Regions from separate parts of the Variovorax sp. GW822-FHT04A09 genome, predicted to be linked through region 2. Evidence: riboswitches for the same ligand, from Rfam matches in the RefSeq annotation. Region 2 holds a riboswitch; the other holds the start of a gene.

Region 1 (4,719 bases), 990 kb from region 2:
TGGAGCTGGGGCACGGCGCTGGTGTTCGGGCTGGCGCTGTCGGTGGCGAGCACGGTGGTGCTGCTGCGCGCGCTCGAGAGCCTGGGCATCCTCGATTCCTTCACCGGCCGCATCGCGGTGGGCTGGCTGGTGGTCGAAGACCTCGCGATGGTGCTGGTGCTCGTGCTGCTGCCGCCGCTGGCGGGCGCGCTGGGCAGCACCAAGGTCGACACCAGCGGCGACCCCGTCTGGCAGACGCTGGGCCTCACCTTGCTGCAGGTCGGCGGCTTCGTGGTGCTGATGCTGGTGGTGGGGCGGCGCGTGTTCCCGTGGATCCTCTGGCAGGTTACGCGCACCGGCTCGCGCGAGCTGTTCACGCTGTGCGTGGTGGCGGCGGCCGTGAGCATCGCCTTTGCCTCGGCGGCGCTGTTCGGCGTGTCGTTCGCGCTGGGCGCCTTCTTCGCCGGCATGGTGATGCGCGAGTCGCAGTTCAGCCACCGCGCGGCGCAGGAGTCGCTGCCGCTGCGCGATGCGTTTGCCGTGCTGTTCTTCGTGTCGGTCGGCATGCTGTTCGACCCCTCGGTGCTGGTGGAGCGACCGCTGCAGGTGCTGGCCGTGGTGCTGGTGATCGTGCTGGGCAAGTCGCTCGCGGCCTGTGCGCTGGTGCTGGTGTTCCGCTACCCGCTGGCCACGGCGCTCACCGTGAGCGCGAGCCTGGCGCAGATCGGCGAGTTCTCGTTCATCCTGGCCGGGCTGGGCGTGTCGCTCGGCCTGCTGCCGGTGGAAGGGCAGAGCCTGGTGCTGGCGGGCGCGCTGATCTCCATCGCCACCAACCCGCTGTGGTTCAGCCTGATCGCGCCGCTGCAGAAATGGCTGCACGCGCATTCGAAGTTCGCACGCGAACTCGACGCGCGCAGCGACCCGCTGGCTGAGCTGCCCATGACCACCGAGGCCAAGTACCTGTCGCGCCAGGTCGTGCTGGTCGGCTACGGCCGGGTGGGCCGGCGCATCGCCGCCGAACTCGAGACCAACGACATCCCCTACGTGGTGGCCGAGCAGAACCGCGAGCTGGTCGAGAAGCTGCGCGAGGCCGGCATCCCGGCCGTGTGGGGCGACGCGGCCGACCCGGCGGTGCTGATCCAGGCGCACGTGGCGCGCGCCCGCGTGCTCGTGGTGGCCACGCCCGACGCCATGAACGTGCGCCAGATGATCGAAACCGCGCGCACGCTGAACCCCACCATCCAGACCGTGGTGCGCAGCCACAACGAGCAGGAAGCCCGCCTGCTGGCCGCCGAAACCGACGCGAAGGTGTTCCTGGGCGAACAGGAACTCGCCCAGGCGATGGCCCGCGATGTGGTGCAGCGCGCCGCCGCGATGGCGGTGCCAGCTTGACGATTCAAAGATCCTCGATCACCAGCGTGCGATAGCGCTCGGCGATCGAGTAGGGCACGGTACGCACCAGTTCCATCACGCGCTCGGCGATGGCGCCGTCCTTGGTGCGGATCAGCAGGCCTGTGTGGCCTTCGTGGGCCAGCTGGATGAAGGCGCGCACCGTGTCGCCGTCGGTGCCGGCGGAGGGCAGGGGACTGTGCGAGGCGTGCACGGTCGGCGCGATTTCCGCCAGGACGGTTTCGGCCGGTATCAGGTAGACCTCGTCGCCGCTCACGATGCCTTTCGCGATCAGCCCGTGGCCGATGCGGCTGGCGTCTTCGACGCTCGGAAACATCACCAGGGAGTAACCGGTCGGGTAGAACGCGCCACCGAAGGCGGCGCGCATGTTGGGTTCAAGCGTGAAATGTTTCATGCTGACTCCTTGTTCTGATGCAACTCCCCACCCCTAACATTAGGCCGCGCGGCGTCCATGCACTGTAGGAGAAGCCCTAGTACTGACAACCGCGCCAGCCCCTTGCCCGTTCAAAGGCGGGTTCATTCCCTGTTTCATTTCTCTGACCGTCATGCCTTCGCCGAGAGACATCGCACTCACCGTCCACGAACTGGAAGAAGGGGAGTTCTACTGGGTGCTGATGGAGGCCGTGGACGGCTCGCCCGGCGACTCCACCCATGTGTACGTGCCGCTCGAAGCCGCCCACGAGCCCTACGCCACGTATTCGAATGCACTGGTGGCCGGCGTGGCGGTGCTGCGGCGGCTGTTCGGGCCCGACGGCAAGCCCGTCTGACGGGGCCTGCAAGGGCGCCGCCGCAGGGCGCTCCCTATAATCCCGGCGGTTGGAAACATTGGTTCACACCGGTGTCGTCCAACACCCCACGGTTCGAAGGTGCCCTGCACGACCAGTCACAGGATTGGCGGCGGGGTTAAACGGGAAGCAGGTGCGAGGCGTCGTTTTTTTGAACGACCCTTCCATTCCTGCGCTGCCCCCGCAACGGTCAGCGGACATCGACACCCTCAGGTCCCGGCGATTCTTCGCCCGGGCAGCCACTGCGCTTCGGCGTGGGAAGGCGAGGGCTTCGGCGCCGAGGTGCATGCATTGCACCCGACGCACTCCGCGAGCCCGGATACCGGCCTTCGCAACCGCCTTCGGATGCTGCGGGAGTGCGTGTCCGGGCCTGCCGCTTTTCCCTCGCGCGAAACGGCACCGCCCCTCGTCTCTTCTCCCTCGGCGTCCGCGATCGGTCAGGAGCCTGCGGGGACGCGGGCCGGAGGAGAAGTCGGATGAATCGCATTGCATCGCCGCCGCGCGATCGCTCGGGCCCGCCCCTGCAACGGGCGCGCCTTTCGGGTCTTTCAGGTCTTTCAGGTCTTTCGCTGGGGCTTGGCCTCGCTTGCGGGCCCGCCCTGGCCCAATCGGGCGACACAACCGGTCGCCCCAGCCTCACGCCCGTGCAGGTCGAAGCCAGCCGCCACACGCCGCTGGCCCTGGACGAACCCACGCAGACCGGCAGCCGCCTGGGCCTCACGCCGCTCGAAACGCCGGCCAGCATCGAGGTGCTCACTGGCGACGCGATCCGCGCGCGCGGCGACGTGTCGGTGGTCGAGGCCGCGAGCCGCGCCACCGGCATCACGGGCTCGCCCGCGCCGGGCAACGGCGGTTCGTCGCTGTCGGCGCGCGGCTTCAACGGCCACGGCTCGGTGATGCAGCTGTACGACGGCACGCGCCTGTATGTGGGCGCGGGCACCGTCACCTTCCCGTTCGACACCTGGTCGACCGACCGCATCGAGGTGCTGCGCGGCGCCGCCTCGGTGATGTTCGGTGAAGGCGCCATCGGCGGCGCGATCAACGTGGTGCCCAAGAAGCCCACGCGCGGCCCGATTCGCAACGAGGCGCTCGTGACCGTCGGCTCCGACGCCACGCGCCAGGTCGCCTTCGGCAGCGGCGGGGCGATCAACGACATGCTCTCGTACCGCTTCGACATCAGCCACCGCAAGACCGACGGCTTCATGCAGCGCGGCGAGGCCGAGAGCCTGGCGGTGGGCGGTGCGGTGCGGCTCGATGTGTCGCCGCGGCTGCAGTTCACGCTCTCGCACGACGAGGGCCGCCAGACGCCGCAGCGCTACTTCGGCGTGCCGCTCGTCAACGGCCGCCTGAGCAGCCTGAACCGCGAACAGAACTACAACCTCGACGACGCCGAGGTCAAGTACCGCGACCGCTGGACCCGCCTCGATGCGCAGTGGACGCCCAACGACGCCGTCACCGTGCGCAACCAGCTCTATCGCCTGGACAGCAAGCGCCACTGGCGCGACAGCGAAACCTACACCTACAGCGCCACCACGAACCGCGTGACGCGCGGCGACTACCTGGAGATCGGCCACGACCAGGAGCAGATCGGCAACCGCACCGACGCCACCTTCAAGCACGCGCTGTTCGGCCTGAAGAACCAGGTGCTGGTGGGCTTCGATGTGAACCGCATCGACTTCCTGAACTCGAGCGACACGCCCTACGGCGGGCGCTCGGTGGTCGATGCCTTCGTCTTCAACCCCGGCTATTACGTCTCGCCCACGCCCTACCTGCCGCGCTACAAGACGAAGACCAGCACCTACGCCTTCTTCGCCGAAGACAAGCTGGCCTTCAACGAACACTGGTCGGTGGTCGGCAGCCTGCGCTGGGACCACGCGAAGATCGTGCGCACCGATCCGCAGAACCGCGCCCCGCGCCTGGACAAGACCTTCGAGTACGCCACCGGTCGCCTGGGCGTGGTCTACGCGCCCGACGCCGCGCAGTCGTTCTATGCGCAGGTGGCGCGCGCGGCCGACCCGCTCACCGGGCTCATCAGTACCTCGACCACGCAGGTGCCGTTCGAGCTCAGCGTCGGCAAGCAGGTCGAGGTGGGCTACAAGCGCCAGCTGGCCGAGGGCCGCGGCGCGTGGAGCGTGGCGGCCTACCGCATCGAGAAGACCAAGCTGCTGTCGCGCGACGCGAACGACCCGACCGTCGTGCAGCAGATCGGCAAGCAGTCGTCCGAAGGCATCGAGGCCACGCTCGACCTGGCGCTGACCTCCACGCTGCGCCTCGAAGCCAACGCCGCGCGGCTGCGTGCGCGCTACGACGACTTCAACGAGGCGGTCGGCAAGTCGCTGGTCTCGCGCGCGGGCAACACGCCGGCCGGCGTGCCCGAGGTGGCGGCCAACCTGTGGCTGCACTGGCGCTTCCTGTCGCAGTGGGAGGCCGAGCTGGGCGTGCGCCACGTCGGCGCGCGGCAGGTCGATGCGGCCAACACGCGCCGCATCGGCTCCTACACCGTGGCCGACGCGGGCGTGAGCTGGCAGGCGAACCCGTCGCTCAA
Region 2 (4,719 bases):
AAAGGTGTCTGCAGATGGTGTGCCGGACCCGCATCCTGAACCAGGGTTCAGGTGGGCGAGGGCAGCAGGACTTCGGGTTCATCTGACGCGAGATGATCACGCCCGTCAAGCGATGTACCAAGCCCGGCTCCGGAGAGCATTGGAACAAGGAAATATTAAGCCCGACACGTCTGCAGACAAAACGGATTTTACGCCCCGGATGTGCCGGGCCGCGTGCCCTCAGAGCAAATGTCCATCGCCCGCCAGGGCCTGATCGAGTCTCTGAATGAGCTGGGCGGCCTTCGGGTCGGTGTCGGCGGAGCTTTCTTCCGTGCTGCTGGCAGCGACAGGGGCCGGTGCCGCGGCAGCAGCGGCCTGCTGGGCCGCGAGATCGAAAGCCAGGTTCAGCGAGGCGAGCACGGCGATGCGGTCGCGTGCCTTCACCTTGCCTGCGTCGCGGATCTTGCACATGGCCGCGTCCACGCGGTCGACGGCCTCGCGCAGTTGCGCTTCGCCGCCGTCGGGACAGCCGAGCAAGTAGCTCTGGCCCATGATCTGTACTTCAATCTGCTTCATGCGTGATGGGAATCTTCGGAAGGGGGTTCGGCCGGCAGCCGTTCGAGCAGGGCATCGAGGCGGGTGCGGGCCGCGGCGAGCCGCGACTTCAGGCCGTCGCGTTCACGCGTGAGCGCATCGACCTGTTCCTGCAGCAGCGCGTTGGTGCGCTGCACCTCTTCGTGACGCACGAGCAGGCGTTCCACACGCTCGGCGATCTGGTCGATGGGGCTGGAGGCGGGCATGGTTGGCGATTGTAGTTTCCCGGGAATTCGGAACATCCGGCGCACCGCGCGGGGCGCGCACCGGACGTGGCCGAGATTCTGGGGCCTGCGCCGCCTGCGATCAAACCCGGTGTGGTGCGTCCGCCCCGTGGGCCTAAAATCTCGCCCGTTGGTGCTCGCGGCGTGGTTCGCACGGCGCAGTTCAACGGGAAGCAGGAGTGGACGCCCCCCGGGGCCGAAGCCGCCTGCGCTGCCCCCGCAACGGTCAAGCAGACGACGCCGCAACGCGTCACCCCTTTCCATCCAGCCACTGGGCGCCCTGAAACAGGTGCCTGGGAAGGCGGCAAAGGGTCGATCTGCCAGCCCGGATACCGGCCAACAAGGCGGCTGCCGCATCGGCAGCCATGACGCCCATGGCGCCGGCGGGGAAGCCGGCCAGGGCATAGAAGTTCGTTCGGTTCACCCCATGATTTCCTGTGTTTCCCTCTCCAGCGGCCGCGCCAGCGTGCGCCGCAACCGTCCCGCGTGCCTGCCGCTGACGCTCGCCCTGGCCTCGGCCTTCGGCGGCCTGGCCCTGGTGCCGCTGGCTGCGCAGGCGCAAGCCGCCGCAACAGCATCTGCCACGCTCGACGAGACCGTCGTCACCGCCAACCGCACGCCGCAGGCGCTGTCGGACCTGGTGGGCGATGTCTCCATCGTCGACCGCAAGACCATCGAGCGCAGCGGCGCCACCGGCGTGGCCGACGTGCTGGCGCGCCTGCCCGGCATGGAGATCTCGCGCAGCGGCGGCGTGGGCAACGCCACCAGCGTGTTCATCCGTGGCGCCGAATCGCGCTTCACCGCGGTCTACCTCGATGGCGTGCGCATCGATTCGCAATCGACCGGCGGCGCCGGCTGGGAAGGCATTCCGCTCGCGCAGATCGACCGCATCGAAGTGCTGCGCGGCCCGGCCGCCGCCGTGTACGGCTCGGACGCCGTGGGCGGCGTGATCCAGCTCTTCACCAAGCGCGGCGAGGAGGGCGTGTCGCCCTACGCCGGCATCGGCTTCGGCAGCCACGGCCTGCGCAAGATCGAAGGCGGCGTGAGCGGCAAGTCGGGCCTGCTCGACTACTCGTTCGGTGTCGCGCACGAGGAAAGCAAGGGCTTCAACATCCAGCCGATCGCCAAGCGCACGCCCTCGAAAGACGGCTTCACCAACCCCGACCGCGACGGCTACCGCAGCACCTCGGGCAACCTGAAGCTGGGTTTCCAGATCACGCCCGACCAGCGCATCGACGCCACCTTGCTCACCAGCAACACCGAGGCGGCCTACGACCCGTCGGTGAGCTTTCGCACCAAGCCGCCGATCACCTTCCGCAACGACGTGTCGACCAACGAGCTGCGCACCGCCGGCCTGACCTGGTCGGCCAAGTGGAACGACATCTACAGCACCCGCCTGCAGGTGACCGATTCGCAGACCGTCTACAAGACCCAGCCCTCGTTCTACCGCACCGAAACCCGCCTGCGCGGCTACCTGTTCCAGAACGAATTCCGCTTCGGCGCGCACCTGGTGACCGCCACACTCGAGCGCCGCGAAGACGCGCTCGAAAATGCGCCCACCACCTCGGCCAAGCTGTTCTCGCGCGACCGCTCGCAGAACGCCGCCGCACTCGGCTACGGCTACGTGAAGGGCCCGCATTCGCTGCAGCTGCACGTGCGCCATGACGACGACAGCGAGTTCGGCGGCAAGACCACCGGCAGCGCCGCCTACGGCTACGCGATCACGCCGAGCCTGCGCGCCACCGTGTCGGCCGGCACCGCGTTCCGTGCGCCCACGCTGTACCAGCGCTTCAGCGAATACGGCCTGGCGAGCCTGCAGCCCGAATCGAGCCGCAACGTCGAGCTGGGCCTGCAGTACACGGCCGGCGCCACGCAGGCCGGCATCGTGCTGTACCGCAACCGCGTGCAGAACCTGATCGTGTTCGACGGCAGCGCCAAGGGCTGCCAGTCGTCGTTCGGCTGCTACGCCAGCACGGCGCGCGCACGCTACCAGGGCGTGACGCTCACGGGCGGCCACCGCATCGGCGACGTCACGCTGCGCGCCTCGCTCGACTACCAGGACCCGCGCGACCTGGCCAACGACCACCTGCTGGCACGCCGCGCACGGGCCCACGGCACGCTGGGCGCAGACTGGCGCATCGCCGGCTGGACGCTGGGCGCCGAGCTCCAGAGTTCGGGCAAGCGCTACGACGACGCAGCCAACACCGTCAAGCTCGGCGGCTACACGCTGCTGAACCTGTCGGCCAGCAAGCAGATCACGCGCGACCTGAACCTGGTGGCGCGCGTGGACAATGTGGGCGACAAGGACTACCAGTTCGCACGGCTCTACGCCACCGGGGGCCGCACCGCGTACGTCGGACTCAAGTGGACTCCGCAGTAAGCACCCGCCGCTCTTCGCCCGGCGCAGCCGTCACCTGCGCCGCGGTGCTCGTGGCCGCGCCGGCCTCGGGGCAGGGCAAGACCACGGTCGCGGCGGCGCTGGCGCGGCTGCACGTGCGCCAGGGCCGCCGCGTGCGGGCCTTCAAGTGCGGGCCCGACTTCCTCGATCCGCACTGGCTCGCGCTGGCCACCGGCGCGCCGGTGCACTCGCTCGACCTGTGGATGACCGGCGAGGCCGACTGCCGCGCGCGCCTGCATGCCGCCGCGTGCGAGGCCGACCTGGTGATCGTCGAAGGCGTGATGGGCCTGTTCGACGGCACGCCCAGCGCGGCCGAGCTGGCCGAGCGCCTGGGCCTGCCCGTGCTGGCCGTGATCGACGCCCAAGCCATGACCGGCACCTTCGGCGCGCTGGCCTACGGCCTGCAGAACTTCCGTCCGGGCCTGCCCTGGGCCGGCGTGCTGGCCAACCGCGTGGCCGGCGAGCGCCACGCCGACATGCTGAAGGACGCATTGCGCGAACCCGGCGACTGGCTCGGCGCCTTGCCGCGCAGCGCCGATTTCGCGCTGCCCGAACGTCACCTGGGGCTGGTCGGTGCCGCCGAACTCGGCGATGCGATGGTGCGGCTCGATGCCGCGGCCGACGTGCTCGCCGCCACGCCGCTGGGTCAGCGCGCGCCCGGGCAGCTGCCGCAGGTGCGCTTCGAGCCCGTACCGGCCGCGCCCGTCGCGCCGCTGCTGGCCGGACGCACCATCGCCATCGCGCGCGACACGGCGTTCTCGTTCATCTACCCGGCCAACCTCGAGGTGCTCGAAGCCCTCGGTGCGCGGCTCGCGTTCTTCTCGCCGCTGGCCGACGACCCGCTGCCGCCTTGCGATGCCGCCTGGCTGCCCGGCGGCTACCCCGAGCTGCACGCGGCCGTGCTGTCGGCCAGCGACCGGCTGCGGCTCTCGCTCGCCAACCACGTCACGGCCGGCAAGCCGATCTGGGCCGAGTGCGGCGGCATGATGGCGCTGTTCGACGAACTCGCCACGCGCGACGACGCCGAGCCGACCGACGTGCACCGCCTCTGGGGCGTGCTGCCGGGGCGGGCCGTCATGCAGAAGCGGCTGGCCGGCCTCGGCCCGCAGCAGCTCGACCTGGGCGCGCATGCCCTGCGCGGCCACACCTTCCACTACTCGCGCTGCGAGACGCCGCTCGCGCCCGCCGCGCGCACCGTCGGCACGCGCGGCGGCGAGGCGCTGTACGTGCACGGCCCCGTGCGCGCGAGCTACTTCCATGCGTGGTTCGCGTCCAGCCCGGAAGCGACCGCGCGGCTCTTCAGCGCCATGCCCCTCGAACTCGACAGCCACGCCGCACAGGCGCCCCCCGATGCCCCTCACTGAGCACGAATTCATCCTCGGCGGCCAGAAAAGCGGCAAGTCGCGCCGCGCCGAACAGCGCGCGGCCGACTGGCTGGCTTCCGGGCCCGCATCGCGCCGCGCGGTGCTGATCGCCACCGCGCAGGCCCACGACGACGAGATGCGCGAGCGCATCGCGCGCCAC

What was found. A riboswitch is a leader RNA that binds a small molecule or an ion and turns the genes downstream of it on or off. The one in region 2 is predicted to bind cobalamin.
Region 1: another riboswitch for cobalamin. It lies ahead of AC1RLW_RS01260 (TonB-dependent receptor); the one in region 2 lies ahead of AC1RLW_RS05830 (TonB-dependent receptor domain-containing protein).

Annotation. Positions count from the first base shown of each region.
Region 1 covers NZ_JBXAMV010000001.1:310,787-315,505, forward strand. The annotation lists gene AC1RLW_RS01245 (cation:proton antiporter domain-containing protein) at 1-1,371, shown strand, start outside; gene AC1RLW_RS01250 (hypothetical protein) at 1,376-1,783, opposite strand; gene AC1RLW_RS01255 (hypothetical protein) at 1,935-2,156, shown strand; cobalamin riboswitch at 2,238-2,519, shown strand; gene AC1RLW_RS01260 (TonB-dependent receptor) at 2,819-4,719, shown strand, end outside.
Region 2 covers NZ_JBXAMV010000001.1:1,296,556-1,301,274, reverse strand. The annotation lists gene AC1RLW_RS05840 (cell division protein ZapA) at 220-555, opposite strand; gene AC1RLW_RS05835 (hypothetical protein) at 552-779, opposite strand; cobalamin riboswitch at 913-1,152, shown strand; gene AC1RLW_RS05830 (TonB-dependent receptor domain-containing protein) at 1,225-3,177, shown strand; gene AC1RLW_RS05825 (cobyrinic acid a,c-diamide synthase CobB) at 3,162-4,559, shown strand; gene AC1RLW_RS05820 (bifunctional adenosylcobinamide kinase/adenosylcobinamide-phosphate guanylyltransferase) at 4,546-4,719, shown strand, end outside.